Regions from separate parts of the Moritella sp. 36 genome, predicted to be linked through region 1. Evidence: predicted binding sites of a transcription regulator. Region 1 holds the regulator's gene; each other region holds the start of a gene.
What was found. The regulator NrdR, encoded in region 1, represses ribonucleotide reductase genes. The targets are predictions, from matches to a motif close to AAACACNANATNTNGTGTTT.

Region 1 (6,796 bases):
TGCAACAGGAACATCATAGTCCATTGCAACTTGAGCAAGACCTTTATTACATTCGCCAGCTACGAATTCAAAATGTGGTGTACCACCACGAATTACCGTACCTAAAGCAATAATTGCATCAAACTGTTTTGTCGCAGCTACACGCTGAGTAACAAGCGGTAATTCTACAGCGCCAGGAACACGCACAATAGTGATGTTGTCTTCGCTAACTTGGCCAAAACGTTTTAGTGAATCGACAGCACCCGCTAGCAAACTTTCATTGATGAAGCTGTTAAAACGAGAGATTACAATTGCAATTTTTGCTTCTGGAGCAGGAACATTTCCTTCGATAACTTTCATGTGTACAAATCCTATATCACGGCGCGTAATTTTACGGCCAATTTTAATTATTATGAATCGGCTGACGAAAGGGCTCGGATTGTACCAAGCTTTCGCCAGCAAGCAAACTTATTCTACGCCTATCTCTAAAACTTATTTAGAGATATATTCGACAACTTCTAGGCCAAAGCCAGATAGTGAATGGTAACGTTTGTCTGAGCTTAATAGCTTCATCTTAGACACGCCCATATCAGCTAAAATTTGAGAGCCTACACCGACACGGCGTGAAGTACCCTGCCATTTTGCTTTTGGCTGTGTTTCGCCTTTATCTTCTTGAGCAAACTGTTTCACTTTTTCAATGATATCGTTAGAGTTTTCTTCATTGCCTAAGATAACCATTACACCACCATCACGACCGATACGTGCCATCGCATCCGCTAATGACCATGAGATTTGACTCGCACGGTCGGTATGCAAAATATCTGTCATGGTATTTTGTACATGCACACGTACTAATGTTGGCTGTTGGGCAACAACATCACCTTTACGTAGTGCATAGTGAACTTGATTATCAATAGTGTCACGGTAAGTCACTAAATCAAAATCACCGTGTTCGGTTGGTAGTTTACATTCCGCGACACGTTCAATGGTGGTTTCATTACTGTTACGGTACTCAATTAAATCAGCCACAGTGCCCAATTTAAGGCCGTGTTTTTCTGCGAAGATTTCTAGATCAGGACGACGCGCCATTTCACCGTCATCTTTTAGGATCTCAACAATCACACCAGCAGGCTCACAACCAGCTAGACGTGCAAGATCACAACCCGCTTCAGTATGACCTGCACGTGTTAGTACACCGCCGTCTTGTGCTGCAAGTGGGAAAATATGCCCTGGCATAACAATATCAGCCGGTTTCGCATCGCCAGCAACCGCAGATAATACAGTTACCGCACGGTCAGTCGCAGAGATACCAGTAGTCACGCCTTCAGCCGCTTCAATCGACACTGTGAAATTAGTTGAGAATTGTGCCGTATTATCTTGAACCATCAGAGGTAATTGCAGTTTTTCTACACGCGCTTTGGTTAACGTTAGACAAATTAAACCGCGACCGTGTGTCGCCATAAAGTTAATCGCTTCTGGCGTTACTTTGTCAGCGGCCATGATCAGATCACCTTCATTCTCGCGATCTTCATCATCCATCAAGATAACCATTTTACCTTGGCGGATGTCTTCAATAATATCTTCAATACGACTTAGTGCCATGCTCATAGCCCTTTTATAACAATTAAAAACTGATCGTGAATAGATGTTTTACTTTAAAAACCCATTACTCGCAAGAAAATCCATAGTGATGCCCTGCTCAGGAGTACTTGATTCTGCGGCTTTATCACCTAGCATAATGCGTTCTAAATAACGGGCAATAACATCTACTTCTAAGTTAACTTTACGACCGACTACATAACTTTCTATCGTTGTTTCTAATGCAGTATGCGGTACGATCGTCAATTTGAATTTAGCGCCGTCAATTTCATTAATAGTTAAACTGATACCATCAATTGTAATTGAGCCTTTTTCAGCGATATAACGGGCTAATTCGTTCGGTGCTTGTAACCAATACTCAGTCGCACGACCAAGTTTACTGATCTTAACAATCTCAGCAACGCCATCGACATGGCCACTGACTAAGTGACCACCAAGACGCGTGCTTAAGGTTAATGCTTTTTCTAAGTTTACCTTATCACCAATACGGTAATGCGCAAAACCAGAGCGTTTAATCGTTTCTAATGACACATCTGCGCGGTATCCATTGCCGAGTAATTCAACAACAGTAAGGCATACGCCATTCGTCGCGATACTATCACCGAGTTTTACGTCACTTAAATCAAGATCACCACTATCAACAGTGATGCTCACATCGGCCCCTTTTGGGGTTAAACCTGTGAGTGTACCCACGGTTTCAATAATTCCTGTAAACATTAGTATTCCGGTTTTGCTGTAATTCGAAGATCGTCCCCGATCTGCGTGATATCGGTAAAGCTAAATGTAGGCACTTGCGCCATTTCAGTTAGCTCGCTTAATACTGCGAGTCCTCTGGCACTATCACCCATGAGCTTAGGTGCCAGATAAATAATTATCTCATCCACCAGCTTATTTTCAAGTAATGCGCCAGCCAGTGTCGCGCCTGCTTCAACCCACAGGTCATTAATATCCTGCTGGGCTAATACGGTCATTAACTGTTTTAGATCTATGTTATGGTGACTATCTTGCTCAATTTCAATTCGCGATACCGATTCATTCACTAATAACTGCTCGACAGCTGGATTTTCAGTCGCATCATTGACTATATTTTTAACACCATTAACTAATAGTATCTGACCGGGCTGTGAAAATAGCTTCAACTCACTATTTATTTTAGCAAGGTGTGTATCTAGTCGCCGATGATTATCCAGTACCACTCGTATTGGCTGACGTAGCTGTGGTTCTAATAACTCATCATGAGACAAAGACTTGTCTACTTGAATTAGTGGCTTATCTGTTTTAATTCGTGGATAGTCGGCTTGGCTTGCACCTAACTCACTATAACGCACATTAAGTGAAGCATTGTCCATAATAACCGTGCTGGCGGTCGATAAAATTGCACTGGCTTGTGCGCGGTATACTTGCACATCAGACCGTGCAGCAGGACCGGTGATCCATTTGCTCTCACCGTTTTTCAATGCTGTACGTCCGTCTAAGCTTGCCGCCATTTTTAAACGCACAAACGGACGTTGTTCCTGCATGCGTAAGATAAAACCAGGATTCAACGCATGCGCTTGCGTTGATAATAAACCGATCCGTACTTTAATGCCCGCCGCGATAAGGATCGCAATGCCATTACCTGCTACTTTCGGATTCGGATCGACCATAGCAATAACGACTTCATTTACGTTCGCATTAACCAAGGCTGCTGCGCAAGGGGGGGTACGACCATAATGACTACATGGTTCAAGCGTCACATAACAAGTGGCCCCCTGAGCATCATCACCTGCGATATTTAAAGCATGGATTTCAGCGTGAGCCTCGCCCGCACGTAAATGAAAACCTTCACCGATGACTTTGCCAGCTTTAACAAGCACACAGCCAACATTTGGATTCGGTGCCGTGGTAAAACGGCCTTTTTGTGCAAGTTCGAGCGCACGTTGCATATGCAAATGGTCAGTATCATTGAACTGACTAATGGATACAATTTCGTCCAATAGTAGATCTAGCTCGGCACGTGATTTGTTTGGCATAATCAATGAGGACTCAGATAACGGATTATTTGTCGAGCTTGGCGATTTCTTCATTAAATTCTTTTACATCTTCAAAAGAACGATAAACAGAAGCGAACCGTACATAAGCAACTTTATCGAGCTTTTTCAATACGTCCATCACCAGTTCACCCAAAAAGCTTGATTCAATTTCACGCTCACCAGTAGCTCTTAAACTCGATTTTATTTGATTAATACCGAGTTCAATCTGCTCTGCGGCAACCGGACGTTTTTCTAGCGCACGATAAATACCATTAACGAGTTTATCTTCGTTAAAAGGTTCACGTGTATCATCCGTTTTAATGATACGTGGCATCACTAATTCTGCAGTTTCAAAGGTAGTAAAACGTTCATGACATTTCGCACACTCACGGCGGCGGCGCACCTGATGGCCTTCAGCCACAAGACGAGAATCGATAACTTTAGTTTCAGTCGCAGAACAAAATGGACAGAACATAAACAATCCTATTGAATAATATTATTCTGAGTCTATCGTTAAATAGCAGGCGGGTACAGAAAAGTGAAGGTAATTTCGTGGAATTAATAAATAAGTTAACAGATTGTTGAATAATCAGTCGGTTTTCAATCACTCTTTTAATGAGATAAAAACCGACCAATATTTTAGGATTGCTTATTCTGCACTGCGGTTAACGTCATTGACAAACTGACTTGATACATCAATACCTTGTCTATCGAGTTGGCTCATTCCGGCCCGTGATAAGGGTAAGCGCGCATTGTGATTATAGCTTAGTCGACTTAACATTAACGCGGAATTAACCTGTTTTTCTGAAGGTTGTTTCACGTCATTCGATTTATGATCCCGACTGCTTATTTCACTTTCGATCGCTTTAATTTGATCGGCGCTCTGCGTTAATTCTTTATTTTTATCTGCCGCGCGGCCCTCTCCCTTCGCACGAGTAACAGACTCAGACTTAGCCAATTCAGCCACAGGGGTAATATCAGAACCAAGTTTCGCTCGGAATAACTTTTTATTAATCTCAGCTAAGAATTGATTCTGCATTTGTTCAGGTGTGACCTGCAACTTGTTATTACGACTTGATTCACTTTTTCTCACGACGAACACTGGTTCATCAATTGTTAGTTCTTTATCATTACGGTTTAACTTTTTGTTAATACCCGCTAAAAATATATTACTCGCTTTTGATTTTTTCTTACGCTTAATCTTCGCTATCGAACGAGATTCTACAACAGGTGATAATGTATCCATTTGATCAACTAATGGTTCATCAACGGCAACCATAGCTGAAGACACCACACTAGCGTCGACAGGCTCTAAGGTATATGTTGGTGCTGGAGACGTAAGTAAAGGTTTAGCATTAACAACGACGATAGGCCCAGAACTTGGAGATACTTGAGCAATTTCAGGTACATGTTGACGCTTTAATTTGTGCTGAATTTCAGCTAGGAATCTACTATGCTGTTGCTTTGCTTCAGTATTTTCAACAACGGTTGAATTTTTCGCTGTTGTGGATGCAAACTGTGTCGATGCAATAGCCTGTACATCATTGGTTTTTATCACTGCAGTACCATAAACACGCTTATGGACCCCTGCCATGAAGCTATTTCTAGGTAATTTATTCTTCGGTTTTATATGATGGTCTTCAATAATATTATTGGCCACAACAAGCGATTTTTCTTTTTCAAGCGCTTCTTTTTCCGCAATAGCGAGTGCACGTTGCTGCGCTTGCTGACGTAAAAGCTGTTGTTCAATTAAGACCAACTGAGGGTCAGTGCGCGTCAGAACCTTTTCAACTTGGCGTTCGACGTTCGCATGAGCAATAATATCTTCAAGCCCATCCAATAAGTTACTATTTTGGGTGGCTGATAAATCGTTTACGATATCATTCATTTCGACTGGCTTACGACTAGCGCGACTCTGTGCCGCATTTTTTTCCACAATCTGACGTGGAAACTGACTATAATGCATTGCACCATCGGTATCGCGCCAACTATATACTTTAGCAAATGTAGAATAGCTCATTGAACCACATACTAACGCTAATATTAACCGCTTATAATTTCTTATTGAATTCAGCATCATCCTTTATACCTCACTCTATTTATCGCCAAATTTGAGAATGCTATCTCAAGTGCTTATTCAGCTATTTATGTCACTATTCATCTATAACCACCGAACCGAACCGAAAACAAATGTTGCAAATATGTTAACATTTACAAGTGTAATTTAAAACTCCCTCATTCATTTTAATCTCGTAGGCTTCACAATTAAGAGATAAGAAATACTAACTACAATTAAATATAAGTGTATTCAATATGCGGTTAGCATCAGAGTAACGATTAGTTAGCTCTGCATTTTTACCATACTTACCACAATGTTCCTGCGCCATATCAACCACCTCTATCGTCTCAAATTGACCGAGTTGATATTCATAAGAAGCACCGTTTTCAGTTTTAGTTAATACATCAACTGAGCTACAGCCAATCATCGCAACAGCAAATGCTGCAATGCTTATCCTTTTACATATTTGCTCGGGTGTTTTTTTTACTGCATTTTTTAATAGAGGTTTATTCATCATATTTCCCATCCTTGGTCTATGAAACTGGATTAACCTGTTCGCTAACTGGCGCTCTATGACAGCTGATCATATGATCCTGAATCAATAATAAAGCATGGAAATAGTATGATTTAAGGTATTAGCTGGTATTGGAGGTGATAAGGGTATAAATGTTTAGGTATAAAAAAACCGTAAATGACACTTAAACCTTGATTCAAGTTAAGTGTCATTTACGGTTAACAAATTAATCGAATGTTTATAGACCCTGAGGTCTACACACCCAATTATTTGTGTACAGACTATTTATATACAGGGAATTCAGCACATAGCGCTTGTACGTTAGCACGTACCGTTGCAGCTACATCTTCATTACCGATGTTATCTAATACGTCGCACATCCAGCCAGCCAGTTCGCCAGCTTTATCTGCAGGGATACCACGGCGAGCCAGTGCAGGCGTACCGATACGTAGACCAGATGTAACAAATGGTGAACGTGGATCGTTTGGTACCGAGTTTTTGTTTACTGTGATATGTGCATTACCCAGTGCAGCATCTGCATCTTTACCTGAGTATTCTTTGCCAATCAGATCAACTAAGAATAGGTGATTTTCAGTACCGTTAGAAACGATCTTGAAACCACGTTCTTGTAAT
Region 2 (6,796 bases), 2.3 Mb from region 1:
TTCGCTAACAAGTCTCGTTCCCAAGGTGTAACGCCGAGTGAGGAGCAAGCAGTTAAACTCAATACACTAGCCAATAATAAAATCCGTCTCATAAGGCATCTCCACAACTAATTAACTCCAGTAACAGCTAGGTCTAAGGTAATAGCGACAAGATCTCAGCTTCGTATTTATCTAGCTCCGCCAATCTAAAGCCGATATGCTTATACACAATTTCGCCCTTCTTATTAAGTATAAACGAATTAGGCAATCCCATTATTTCATACTGTTCAGCGACAACACCTTGCGGATCAAATGCGATAGTTAATTTGTTTGGATAACGTTGCAAAAATTTGGTCGCTAAAATAGATTCTTGATCCATATTAATCGCAATCACTACAAAGCCTTTTTCACCGTACTTTTCAACCATTTCATCCATCCACGGAAATGAACGAATACAGGGCGTACACCAGGATGCCCAAAAATCAACTAATACTACCTTTCCGCGGTAGTCTTCAAGGTTCACTTGGGTATTATCGATACCAGGTAATACAAATGTCGGCGCTTGGGTCTCTTTACTTTCAGTAACACTAGCGGTATTTTCAGCAAAAATGGTCGTCGAAAAAAATAAACTGGTAACAACAGAGACGGCAATAAAAAAAGAACGAATTCGGTTATAGATACATGGATTCATAAGCTTAGATCCCAAAAAGATGAGTAAGTGTGCGGCTATAGTAATGAAGTTTGCAGAGGATTAGTGAAAAGAATGTCGAAAATGGGATATAAAAAAACGCTAACCGACTACTTTTAACGAGTAATCGATTAGCGTTCTCTTGAATGGATGGCGGAGGAGGAGAGATTTGAACTCTCGAGGAGCTATTAACCCCTGCTGGTTTTCAAGACCAGTGCATTCGGCCACTCTGCCACCCCTCCGCAGCAATGGAGCAGATATTAGAATAAGCTCCCGGACTTGTAAAGCTTTTTATCTCGTCACTATATCACTGCTCACTTTACGTTTAAATATCGCTTAAAAAGCAACTTACAAGTAAAACCAGTTTGTTTATTGATCGACAATACAGTCCTGATAAATCCAAGTGAAGCCTTAATAATTTTTGATCTAAATCAATACAAAAAAAGTAAACTTAAAGCCTAATGCACTACATATTGTGTCTAATGTTTAAAATTAACCCACATATAGTGTGGGTGTATAATGTCATTGTTTATTTAAGGAGTATTTTGTGGATCTATTTGTCATTAAACGAGATGGTTGTCGTGTGCCGTTTAACATTCAATGCATACAAAACGCCATTTTCGCAGCGGCTAAATCAGTGCAACAAGAAAGTCGTCATTATGCGGCAGAAATGGCGAATAAGGTTCATCAAATACTGATCCAACAAGATGTATCCAGTGAACATGCAATCGAAATCCATACGATTCAAAACACCGTTGAAGATGTGTTGATGCAAGAAAGCAACAAACTCATTGCCCGCGCTTATATCGAGTATCGTCATCAGCGCGATATTGCCCGTGAAACGCAAAGCATTCTGACCAATGAGATCAAAGGGCTTATTGAACAAAGTAACGAATCACTGCTTAATGAAAATGCCAATAAAGATAGCAAAGTGATCCCTACTCAGCGCGATTTACTGGCGGGAATTGTCGCGAAACATTATGCCAAGCAGCATATCTTACCACGCGATATTGTCCATGCGCATGAGTCTGGCGATATTCATTATCATGATCTTGATTACGCCCCTTTTTTCCCAATGTTTAACTGTATGCTGATCGACCTTGATGGCATGTTAACGCATGGTTTTAAAATGGGTAACGCTGAGATTGAAACACCTAAATCCATTACTACGGCAACGGCAGTCACCGCACAGATTATTGCACAAGTGGCTAGTCATATTTATGGTGGTACCACAATCAACCGTATTGATGAGATTTTAGCGCCATATGTCACCGCAAGTTTTAACAAAAACACAATTTTAGCTGAAGAGTGGGCGATCCCTAATAAAGAAGAGTTTGCTCGTTCACGCACTGAAAAAGAATGTTACGATGCATTCCAGTCGTTAGAATACGAAGTAAATACCTTACATACAGCTAACGGGCAAACACCTTTTGTGACTTTTGGTTTTGGTTTAGGTACAAGTTGGGAAGCTCGCTTGATCCAACAGTCAATCCTTAAAAACCGTATTGCGGGTTTAGGTAAGAATCATAAAACCGCTGTTTTTCCAAAACTGGTCTTTGCGATCAAAGATGGTTTAAACCATAAATCTGCCGATGCAAACTACGATATTAAGCAGCTTGCGCTTGAGTGTGCAAGTAAACGTATGTATCCAGATATTTTAAATTACGACCAAGTAGTAAAAGTTACGGGGTCATTTAAAACACCCATGGGTTGCCGTAGTTTCTTAGGAAACTATGAAGAGCAAGGTGAATTAGTACATGAAGGCCGTAATAACTTAGGTGTCGTCAGCCTTAATTTACCGCGTATCGCTATTCAAGCAAACGGTGATGAATCGCGATTCTATCAATTACTCGATGAACGCTTAATCCTGTGTAAACGCGCGCTGGAAACTCGCATCTCTCGCCTTAAAGGTGTCAAAGCGCGTGTTGCGCCAATCTTGTATATGGAAGGTGCTTGCGGTGTTCGTCTGCAAGAAGATGATGACGTATTAGAAATTTTCAAACATGGTCGTGCATCTATTTCTCTAGGCTACATAGGTTTACACGAAGCAATCAATGCACTATTTGGCAATAAAACACACCCTTTTAATAGTAAAACATTGCAACAAAAAGCCATTGCGATGCTTACCCATATAAAATCTATTACAGAGCTGTGGACTACTGAAACGGGTTACGCATTTAGTTTATATGCAACACCGAGTGAAAATCTGTGTAGTCGTTTTGCTAAATTAGACAAAATCACCTTTGGTGATATCACGGATGTGACAGATAAGGGGTATTACACCAACAGCTTCCACCTAGATGTTGAGAAGCAAGCGAATCCATATGACAAAATTGATTTTGAGATGCCCTATCCTACTATTAGTAGCGGTGGTTTTATCTGCTACGGTGAATATCCAAATATGCAGCACAACATTGAGGCATTAGAAAACGTTTGGGATTACAGCTATTCACGCGTTCCTTATTACGGTACTAATACACCTATTGATGAATGTTACGAGTGTGACTATACCGGTGAGTTCGAATGTACCAGTAGAGGGTTCACCTGCCCTAAATGCGGAAATAACGATATTGCAAAGGTATCTGTTACCCGTCGCGTATGTGGTTATTTAGGCAGTCCAGATGCACGTCCTTTTAATGAAGGTAAACAGGAAGAAGTAAAACGCCGCGTTAAACATTTATAAATCATTCAATTTTTATAACACATTTATATAAAACCATATTCAGATTAATTAACTAGCTAGCCAATTGCTTATTGGCTAGCGTTTAAGGAGTAAAGATGCACTACTCTCAATATTTTGACCTTGATGTCATCAATGGCCCAGGTACAAGGGTCTCCTTATTTGTCAGTGGTTGTGAACACCAATGCAAAGGCTGCTATAACCAATCGACCTGGTCTCCACGCAATGGTTCCCCATTCGACCAAGAGATAGAAGACAAGATAATTAATGATTTGAATGATACACGAATACGCCGTCGAGGATTAAGCTTAAGCGGTGGTGATCCCCTCTATCCAGCAAACTTAGAAACTATATTGAAACTTGTAAAAAGGGTTAAAAGAGAATGTGTTGGGAAAGATATATGGCTATGGACTGGTTACACGATCGAGCAATTAACTGCACAACAAAAGGCCGTCGTTCATTATATTGATTACCTTATCGATGGTAAATTCGAACAACAACAAATCGATCCGGCATTAAAGTTTCGAGGTAGCCGAAATCAACGCATTATCGCGATCAGTAAAAGTGAGAAAATTGGTGAGTTTGAATACTCTATCGCCGAACCCCAAGATTAATTGACTATGATTAAATCAATCACGCCAAGATGATACCGCTATCAACACCAAAGTTGCTATTTTAAAATTATAAATTGTAAAAAGGTTAAATTCAGAATTTAATACTTTTGAGATAGATATGGACTATGGAATAAATATTCTAATACTAAAGTCATACTATACGATATTACTTAATTAGTAATATCTATTGAAAGGTCAAAATCCCTCACCAAAACAAGTCACCTAAAACTATTTTTATTTGACTTAAGTCACATTAAAATCATTAATAATTAGGTCGGAAACAGTTAACTTTTATAACATTTAGCACAAAAGTATTAGTGTCAAAGTAAACCAATCTACCTACAAATGAACACACCACAACACCTCCCACCTAATACACTGATAGTTAACGACTTTAAATAATCACGTTCAAATTTACGCTAATACTCCACCACCAAATAATAGCTAGCAATAATATTTAGAATATACCATCCAAAACAATCATCATTTTTAATTTTACACGTCAATACTTGTCAATAACATCTAAGAAAGTAAACTTTTACGTTGTAAAAACGAATCATAATTACGATTGAAAAAAAAGAGCATTTACACTAAACGTTAATATTTAGTTAACAGAACTTACCAACACGAAAACCTAACAATGCGTCATAAAATACTGACAAGTTGTTGTTAGAAAAGTTAAATATCCAGTTACGTTAAGGGCACATCATTGACATTTATTTTCAAATCGATGATATTACTACTACATAAGTGATACACACTCATTGCTATAAAACCGAAAAGTCGTTTTTATTTAACAAAAAGCAAACACAGTTTAATTGAGGATAATGGAATGAAATACTTAGTTACCGGTGGTACAGGATTTATTGGTCGATTCTTAATTGAACGTCTAGTAGAAAGAGAAGATGCGTTAGTTTATGTATTAACTCGCCAAGGCTCAGAGCACAAGTTCAATGCATTAAAGGATCGAGTGCATAAAAGTGTTAAAAGTCGTATCAAAATGGTTACTGGTGATATCACTAAAGCGAATTTAGGGATTGATGAGCAATGGTTAGCAGAGCACACAGACCAAATTGATAATGTTTACCACCTTGCTGCAATCTACGACATGAAGGCCGATGCCGAATCACAAGAAACTGCGAATGTTGTAGGTACACGCAACGCTGTTGAAGCATCTGTAAATATGAAGGCAAAAAGCTTTCATCATGTAAGTTCTATTGCTGCAGCGGGCTTGTTCAATGGTACTTTCTACGAAGATATGTTTGAAGAAGCTGAAAATATGGAGAATCCGTATCTTCGCACCAAACATGTTTCTGAAAAAGTAGTTCGTGATGAATGTTCAATTCCTTTCCGTATTTATCGTCCAGGAATGGTTGTTGGTCACTCTAAAACAGGTGAAATCGATAAAGTAGATGGCCCATACTATTTCTTCAAACTATTGAAAAAGATCCGTGAGACAATTCCAACATGGATGCCAATGATCGGTGTTGAAGGCCGTCGTCTGAACATTGTCCCTGTCGACTATGTTGCAGATGCAATTGACTACATTAGTCACAAGGAAGAAGTGCACAGTAACTGCTTCCACCTTGTAGATCCAAAACCATTTAAAGTGGGTGAAGTACTTAATATCTTCGCTACAGCAGGTAACGCACCAAAAACGGCATTCCGAATTGATTCTAGAATCGCTAATTTCTTACCGGCTTCAGTTCGTCAAGCAATCACCCATTTACCAGCAGTAAAACAGCTTACTGAAGGGGTATTAAATGACCTTGGCATTCCAAAAGACGTATTGAACTTCCTTAACTACCCAACAAGCTTCGATGACCGTGAAACAGCACGTGCTCTAGAAGGTTCTAATATCAAAGTGCCTCGCTTAGACGCATACGCACCTGCGGTATGGGATTATTGGGAGCGTAACCTAAATGATGACCTAGTCAATGACATGACCCTGAAAGGTAATGTGAGTGGTAAAACAATTGTCATCACAGGTGCAAGCTCTGGTATTGGTGAAGCAACGGCATTAAAACTCGCACCAACAGGCGCTAAATTAATCCTTGTCGCACGTGATGTCACAAAACTAGAAGCAACACAGGCGCAAATCCAAGAGCTTGGTGGCGAAGCACACATCTATTCATGTGATATTTCAAACATGGAATCATGTGATGAATTAGTTAAGTCAGTGCTTGATGAACATAAATGTGTTGATGTATTAATCAATAACGCAGGTCGCTCAATCCGTCGTTCAATTGATTTATCATTTGACCGTTTCCACGATTACGAAAGAACGATGCAGTTAAACTACTTTGGCTCAATTCGTTTAATCATGGGCTTCTCGCCTAGCATGTTAGAACGTAAACAAGGGCATGTAATTAACATATCTTCAATTGGTGTGTTAACAAATGCGCCGCGTTTCTCTGCTTATGTTGCATCAAAAGCAGCACTTGATGCCTTTACGCGCTGTGCCGCATCAGAGTTCTCTGACCGTAACGTAAACATGACGACGATTAATATGCCGTTAGTGCGTACACCTATGATTGGTCCAACAAAAGTATATGACAATGTACCTACACTTGCACCGTCAGAAGCGGCTGATTTAATTGCTCAAGCAATTATTCGTAAGCCTAAACGCATCGCAACGAAAGTCGGTATTATGTCTGAAGTACTTTACTCACTGTTCCCTAAAGTAAGTGAGATCATCATGAACACCGGCTACCGTATGTTTAATGATTCTGCTGCTGCGAAGGGCAAAGAAGAAGACAAAGATAAACCGACACAAGCAAGTACCGAGCAAGTTGCATTTGCAGCTATCATGCGCGGTGTGCATTGGTAATCTAA
Region 3 (6,796 bases), 1.3 Mb from region 1:
GCTTCTGCATTTTCTGCATCAATAACAACTGCGTTCTCGTCTTCTTCAACTTCATCGATACGTTGTAAACCAACAACTTGCTCATCTTCACCAGTACGGATCAAACGAACACCTTGTGTATTACGACCAACCATAGATACTTCAGTTGCACGTGTTCTTACTAGCGTGCCGCCATTAGTAATAAGCATTAGCTCATCACCATCAAGTACCTGCGTTGCGCCAACAACTTTACCGTTACGTTCACTTACTTTAATTGATACAACACCCTTAGTACCACGACTCTTCGCAGGGTATTCTTCAAGTGCAGTTCGTTTACCGAAACCGTTTTCTGTTGCTGTTAAGATTGCACCATCGTTCTTCGGAACGATTAGCGATACTACTTTTTGGCCTTCATCAAGTTTGATACCACGAACACCCGTCGCTGTACGACCCATAGGACGTACACCTTTGAACTTAACTTCAGGTTTACCGTTTTCATCTAGAACCGGGTTACCGTCTTCATCAAGTACAGGTGTTTCTTCAAACTCGCAGAAACGTACTACTTTACCTTCATCCGAGAACAACATTATGTCGTTAGTACCATCAGTGATATCAACACCAATTAGTTCATTCCCTTCATTTAGGTTAACAGCGATGATACCGCCAGCACGAGGCTTGCTGTATGCACTTAGTGCTGTTTTCTTCACTGTACCGTTAGCCGTTGCCATGAAGACAAACTTATTATCTTCAAACTCAGACACAGGTAGGATAGCAGTAATACGCTCACCTTCTTCCAGTGGTAGTAAGTTAACAATTGGCTTACCACGGGCTTGACGACTAGCTAATGGTAATTGATATACCTTCATCCAGTACAAGCGGCCACGGCTTGAGAAGCACAGAATATGATCATGTGTATTAGCAACCAACAGACGTTCAATGAAATCTTCTTCTTTCATCTTCGTTGCTGACTTACCTTTACCACCACGACGCTGCGCTTCATAATCAGTAAGAGGCTGATACTTAACATAACCTTCGTGAGACAATGTTACTACAACATCTTCACGTTCAATTAAGTCTTCCAAATTAATGTCAGCACTGCTTGCCGAAATCTCGGTACGACGTTCGTCACCAAAGGCATCTTTTGAAGCTTGTAGCTCTTCAGTGATAACTTCTAGTAAACGCGAAGGCGTATTAAGAATATGTAATAGTTCAGCAATAACTTCGAGTAGTTCTTTGTATTCGTTAAGAATTTTCTCGTGTTCTAGACCTGTTAGTTTGTGTAAACGTAAGTCTAAGATCGCTTGTGCTTGTATCTCTGTTAAGAAATACGAACCTTCACGAATACCGTACTCAGGTTCTAACCATTCAGGACGCGCAGCATCATCACCAGCACGCTCTAGCATTGTAGCTACATCACCTAACTGCCAGCCGCGGCTGATCAAGGCTTGTTTTGCTTCTGCAGATGTTGCTGATTGCTTAATTAGCGCAATGATGTCATCAATATTTGCTAATGCAATCGCTAGCGACTCAAGGATATGAGCACGTTCACGAGCTTTACGCAGTTCAAATACTGTACGACGTGTAACAACTTCACGACGATGGCGTAAGAACGCATCTAGCATTTCTTTTAAAGTAAAGATTTTTGGTTGCTTGTCGATCAGTGCAACCATGTTGATACCGAATACAACTTGCATTTGCGTTTGAGCGTAGAGGTTGTTTAATACAACTTCGCCCACCGCGTCACGCTTAACTTCAACGACCATACGCATACCATCTTTATCAGATTCATCGCGTAGGGCACTGATGCCTTCAATTTTCTTATCTTTTACAAACTCAGCAATACGTTCAATCAAACGTGCTTTGTTTACTTGGTACGGTAGTTCATGAACAACAATCGTTTCACGACCACGGTCATTGGTTTCAATATCGGCGCGAGCTCGGATATGAACTTTACCACGACCAGTACGGTAAGCTTGCTCAATGCCCGCTTTGCCATTAATGATACCGTTCGTTGGGAAATCTGGGCCTGGAATGTATTCCATTAATTCTTCAAGACTTAGGTCTGGATTTTGAATTAATGCTAAACAACCATTGATAACCTCATTTAAATTATGAGGTGGGATATTCGTTGCCATACCCACGGCAATACCTGACGAACCATTAACCAATAGGTTAGGGATACGTGTAGGCATAACTTCCGGAATAAATTCAGTACCATCATAGTTAGGTACGAAATCTACCGTTTCCTTGTCTAAATCAGCAAGTAATTCATGCGCGATTTTTGACATTCTGATTTCGGTATAACGCATTGCGGCTGCAGAATCACCGTCAACAGAACCGAAGTTACCTTGACCATCAACAAGCATGTAGCGCAAAGAGAAAGGCTGCGCCATACGTACAATAGTGTCATAAACAGCTGTATCACCGTGTGGGTGATATTTACCGATTACGTCACCAACAACACGTGCTGATTTTTTATATGGTTTGTTCCAATCATTCTTCAATTCGTTCATCGCGAATAAAACGCGGCGATGAACTGGCTTCAAACCATCGCGAACATCAGGAAGAGCACGACCAACAATAACGCTCATAGCGTAATCTAAATAGGAATTTTTTAATTCTTCTTCAATATTGATAGGTGTGATTTCTGTGGCTAAATTACTCATATAAGCCTTTACCCCTAAGTTTTAAAGTGCTTTCTATTATATTTTTTAGAGAAAGCATTCTAGCATAATATTTACCAGCAAATACAATATATAAGAAAATTAACTCACTTGAATACAATTTTATTAGCTATTTATTCACTCATCTATAAATAATACTTCTGAAATCGTTTTCTCGTTATATACTATGCCCATATTTTTATGTTTCACCTTATTACTTTTCACCTTATTAACGTATCAAGAAGACATTGTATGAATGTAGATAAACAGGAAATCGCTAAATTTGAAGCCATGGCCAGTCGTTGGTGGGATCCAGCTGGTGACTTCAAGCCATTACATCAAATCAATCCATTACGCTTAGATTACATTGATGAGCGCTGTGGCGGCTTATTTGGCAAGAGAGTTCTTGATGTTGGCTGTGGCGGCGGGATCTTAACTGAGAGCATGGCTCGCCGTGGTGCAAAAGCGCTGGGTGTTGATATGGGTAAAGAACCCCTCAATGTGGCAAAATTGCATGCGCTTGAATCTGGTACTGAAGTTGAATACCGTCAAGTATTAATTGAAGAGTTAGCTGAAGAGCAACCAAACAGCTTTGATGTGATCACTTGTATGGAAATGCTAGAACACGTGCCTGACCCTGGTTCTGTGATTAACGCTTGCATGCGTCTTGTAAAACCAGGTGGCCATGTATTCTTCTCGACAATCAATCGTAATTTAAAATCGTATTTGTTTATGATTGTTGGTGCTGAGAAAGTCTTAAAAATGATGCCTAACGGGACCCATGACCATAAGAAATTTATTCGTCCATCAGAGCTATTACATTGGGTTGATCAATCGGGTCTATTCTGTCACCACATGACTGGCCTGCATTACATTCCATTAGTAGACCAGTTCAAGCTAGGCGAGAATGTTGACGTTAACTATATGCTACACACACAGCTTATCGATTAATGTAACAATTAATATAATTCTCCTTTTACCTAACAGCGCCTTTGCTGTTAGGTAAATAACTCAACACCTTTTTTCCTGCTTTAAATTCACTACCTCTATATAGCCATTTACAGTCATTTAACCCAAATAACTGGGCCTACTCTAATCAACACGCGCAAACAAAGTTATCTACTTTATAGGTAATATGAAACTTACTGCGTATAAAATGACGGTATTGTTTGCAATAACAGCCAGCTCAAAAAATAATAAATTAGTACTTGCGTGGTAGTTTTATAATCGAATTAGCTGTAAATATAATCAAAATTATTGAGGATCTCCTCACAACCTTGGCAACACTTTTTTTTCTTTTTTTTTTCACTTTTACTGTTGATTTTTGCTAACCGTAATTGATCACTGAGGCCAGAATGAAAGTCGCCACTAACTCACTAAATTATCCACATGTTGTTCAGTTTAGTGCTACTTGCCAAAACACGATTATCACACTATCTTGTATGCATAAATACAGGACAACACTACATCTTGTGTATTAACAAGAATATCAATACTAGTGTTGGTGGAAATGTTCTTAACATTGTTTTAAGGTCAGTCAGCTAAATGAATAAGAATTTACTAGTTACAAAACGCAGCGGTAAGCAAGAAACGATCGATCTTGAAAAGATCCACCGCGTGATCAAATGGGCAGCCAAAGGGTTGAATAATGTATCTGTTTCACTGGTTGAGTTAAAATCTCACATCCAGTTTTATGACGGCATACGTACTGAAGATATACATGAGACCATGATCAAAGCTGCAGCTGATTTAATTAGTGAAGAAGCACCAGATTACCAATATCTGTCTGCGCGTTTAGCCGTCTTCCACCTACGCAAGAAAGCATACGGTCAATTTGAACCACCTGCGCTTTATGAGCACGTAAAACTCAATGTTGATGCGCTTCGCTATGATGCACACCTACTTGCAGATTACACCGCGGAAGAATTCGCAGAAATGGATGAGTTAGTTGATCACTGGCGTGACATGAACTTCTCTTATGGTGCAATTAAGCAGTTAGAAGGTAAATACCTACTACAAAACCGTATTTCTGGTGACATCTTCGAAAGCCCACAATTTCTATATATCTTAGTGGCAGCGAGTTTATTCGCGACTTATGATAAATCTGTTCGTATGGACTACATTCGTCGTTTCTACGAAGCAACGTCAACGTTTAAAATTTCACTACCGACACCAATCATGGCGGGTGTTCGTACCCCTACTCGTCAATTCAGTTCGTGTGTACTGATTGAGTGTGACGATAGCCTAGATTCTATCAATGCAGTATCTAACTCTATTGTTAAATATGTATCGCAACGTGCTGGTATCGGTATCAATGCAGGTCGTATTCGTGCCCTAGGTAGCTCAATCCGTGGTGGTGAAGCATTCCACACTGGTTGTATCCCATTCTACAAGCACTTCCAGACAGCTGTTAAATCTTGCTCACAAGGCGGCGTACGTGGTGGTGCAGCAACATTATTCTATCCATTATGGCACTTAGAGGTTGAATCACTATTAGTACTTAAGAACAACCGTGGTGTTGAAGAAAACCGTGTGCGTCACCTTGACTATGGCGTGCAAATTAACCGTTTAATGTACCAACGCTTAATTGATAACAAAGACATTAGCTTATTCAGCCCATCAGATGTTGATGGTTTGTATGATGCATTCTTCCAAGATCAGGATGAATTTGAGCGTCTGTACACACTTTATGAACAAGACCCATCAATTCGTAAGCAAACAATTAAAGCCAGCGAACTGTTTGCTTTAGTAATGCAAGAGCGTGCAAGTACTGGTCGTATCTACATTCAACATGTAGATCACTGTAATACACACAGCCCGTTCAACCCAGCGGTTGCGCCTGTAAGACAAAGTAACTTATGTCTTGAAATTGCATTACCAACAAAACCAATGCAACACCCTGGTGATGAAAGTGGTGAAATTGCGCTATGTACATTATCAGCGTTCAACCTTGGTGCAATTAAAGACCTAAGTGAATTAGAAAACCTTGCAGACCTTGCAGTTCGCGCACTAGATAGCTTACTTGATTACCAAGACTATCCTATGCCTGCGGCTGAAAAGTCAACAATGGCGCGTCGTTCATTAGGTATAGGTGTGATTAACTACGCATACTACCTAGCGAAAAACGGTGTTAAATACTCAGACGGTAGCGCAAACAACCTAACGCATAAGACATTTGAAGCAATTCAATTCTACCTATTAAAAGCGTCAATGAACCTGTCGAAAGAACAAGGTCCGTGTTTAGCATTTAACGAAACAACTTACGCACAAGGTATCTTACCAATTGATACGTATAAGTCAGCGTTAGATGAAATTTGTGATGAAGAGTTACACCTAGATTGGGAAACATTACGTAGCGAAATTAAAGAACACGGCTTACGTAACTCAACACTAACAGCATTGATGCCATCAGAAACATCAAGCCAGATTTCAAATGCGACAAATGGTATTGAGCCACCACGTGGTTTAATCAGTATTAAAGCAAGTAAAGACGGTATCTTGAAACAAGTGGTACCTGATTACGAGAATCTGCGTGATAACTACGAACTACTTTGGAACATCCCAAATAACACGGGTTACTTACAACTTGTTGGTTTAATGCAGAAATTCGTAGACCAAGCGATTTCATCTAACACTAACTATGATCCACAACGTTTCCCGGGGCAAAAAGTACCGATGACAACGCTGTTAACGGACCTGATGTTAGCGTATAAGTACGGCTTAAAGACGCTTTACTACCATAACACACGTGACGGTGCATCAGACGTAGATGTAGTTAAAGAAGACGAGGGCTGTGAAGGCGGCGCATGTAAGATCTAAACAATCTAATTACATACACCAATATAAAAACCTACGCCCTTTCATTTGGCAGCTTAGGCTGCCAATTTAATGTATAAAATAGAGATGACCAATGAGTTACACTACTTTTTGCCAAACTAAAAATGATCAATTAAAAGAACCAATGTTTTTCGGCCAGCCTGTTAACGTTGCCCGTTTTGACCAACAAAAACATGAAATTTTTGAAAAATTAATTGAACGTCAGTTGTCATTTTTTTGGCGCCCAGAAGAAGTTGATGTAAGTAAGGACCGTATTGATTATCAGCAATTACCTGATCATGAAAAACACATTTTCATCAGTAATCTGAAATACCAAA

Region 2: the regulator NrdR is predicted to act here: its motif matches at 1,129-1,148, upstream of nrdD (anaerobic ribonucleoside-triphosphate reductase).
Region 3: the regulator NrdR is predicted to act here: its motif matches at 4,101-4,120, upstream of nrdA (class 1a ribonucleoside-diphosphate reductase subunit alpha).

Annotation. Positions count from the first base shown of each region.
Region 1 is NZ_CP056120.1:729,228-736,023, reverse strand. It holds gene ribH (6,7-dimethyl-8-ribityllumazine synthase) at 1-339, opposite strand, end outside; gene ribBA (bifunctional 3,4-dihydroxy-2-butanone-4-phosphate synthase/GTP cyclohydrolase II) at 472-1,581, opposite strand; gene HWV03_RS03380 (riboflavin synthase) at 1,630-2,295, opposite strand; gene ribD (bifunctional diaminohydroxyphosphoribosylaminopyrimidine deaminase/5-amino-6-(5-phosphoribosylamino)uracil reductase RibD) at 2,295-3,590, opposite strand; gene nrdR (transcriptional regulator NrdR) at 3,616-4,065, opposite strand; gene HWV03_RS03365 (DUF4124 domain-containing protein) at 4,240-5,610, opposite strand; gene HWV03_RS03360 (hypothetical protein) at 5,873-6,166, opposite strand; gene glyA (serine hydroxymethyltransferase) at 6,445-6,796, opposite strand, start outside.
Region 2 is NZ_CP056120.1:3,492,945-3,499,740, forward strand. It holds gene HWV03_RS15415 (DUF4266 domain-containing protein) at 1-92, opposite strand, end outside; gene HWV03_RS15420 (TlpA family protein disulfide reductase) at 134-670, opposite strand; tRNA gene HWV03_RS15425 (tRNA-Ser) at 819-909, opposite strand; gene nrdD (anaerobic ribonucleoside-triphosphate reductase) at 1,215-3,350, shown strand; gene nrdG (anaerobic ribonucleoside-triphosphate reductase-activating protein) at 3,446-3,961, shown strand; gene HWV03_RS15440 (SDR family oxidoreductase) at 4,794-6,791, shown strand.
Region 3 is NZ_CP056120.1:2,006,612-2,013,407, reverse strand. It holds gene gyrA (DNA topoisomerase (ATP-hydrolyzing) subunit A) at 1-2,645, opposite strand, end outside; gene ubiG (bifunctional 2-polyprenyl-6-hydroxyphenol methylase/3-demethylubiquinol 3-O-methyltransferase UbiG) at 2,895-3,593, shown strand; gene nrdA (class 1a ribonucleoside-diphosphate reductase subunit alpha) at 4,188-6,461, shown strand; gene nrdB (class Ia ribonucleoside-diphosphate reductase subunit beta) at 6,553-6,796, shown strand, end outside.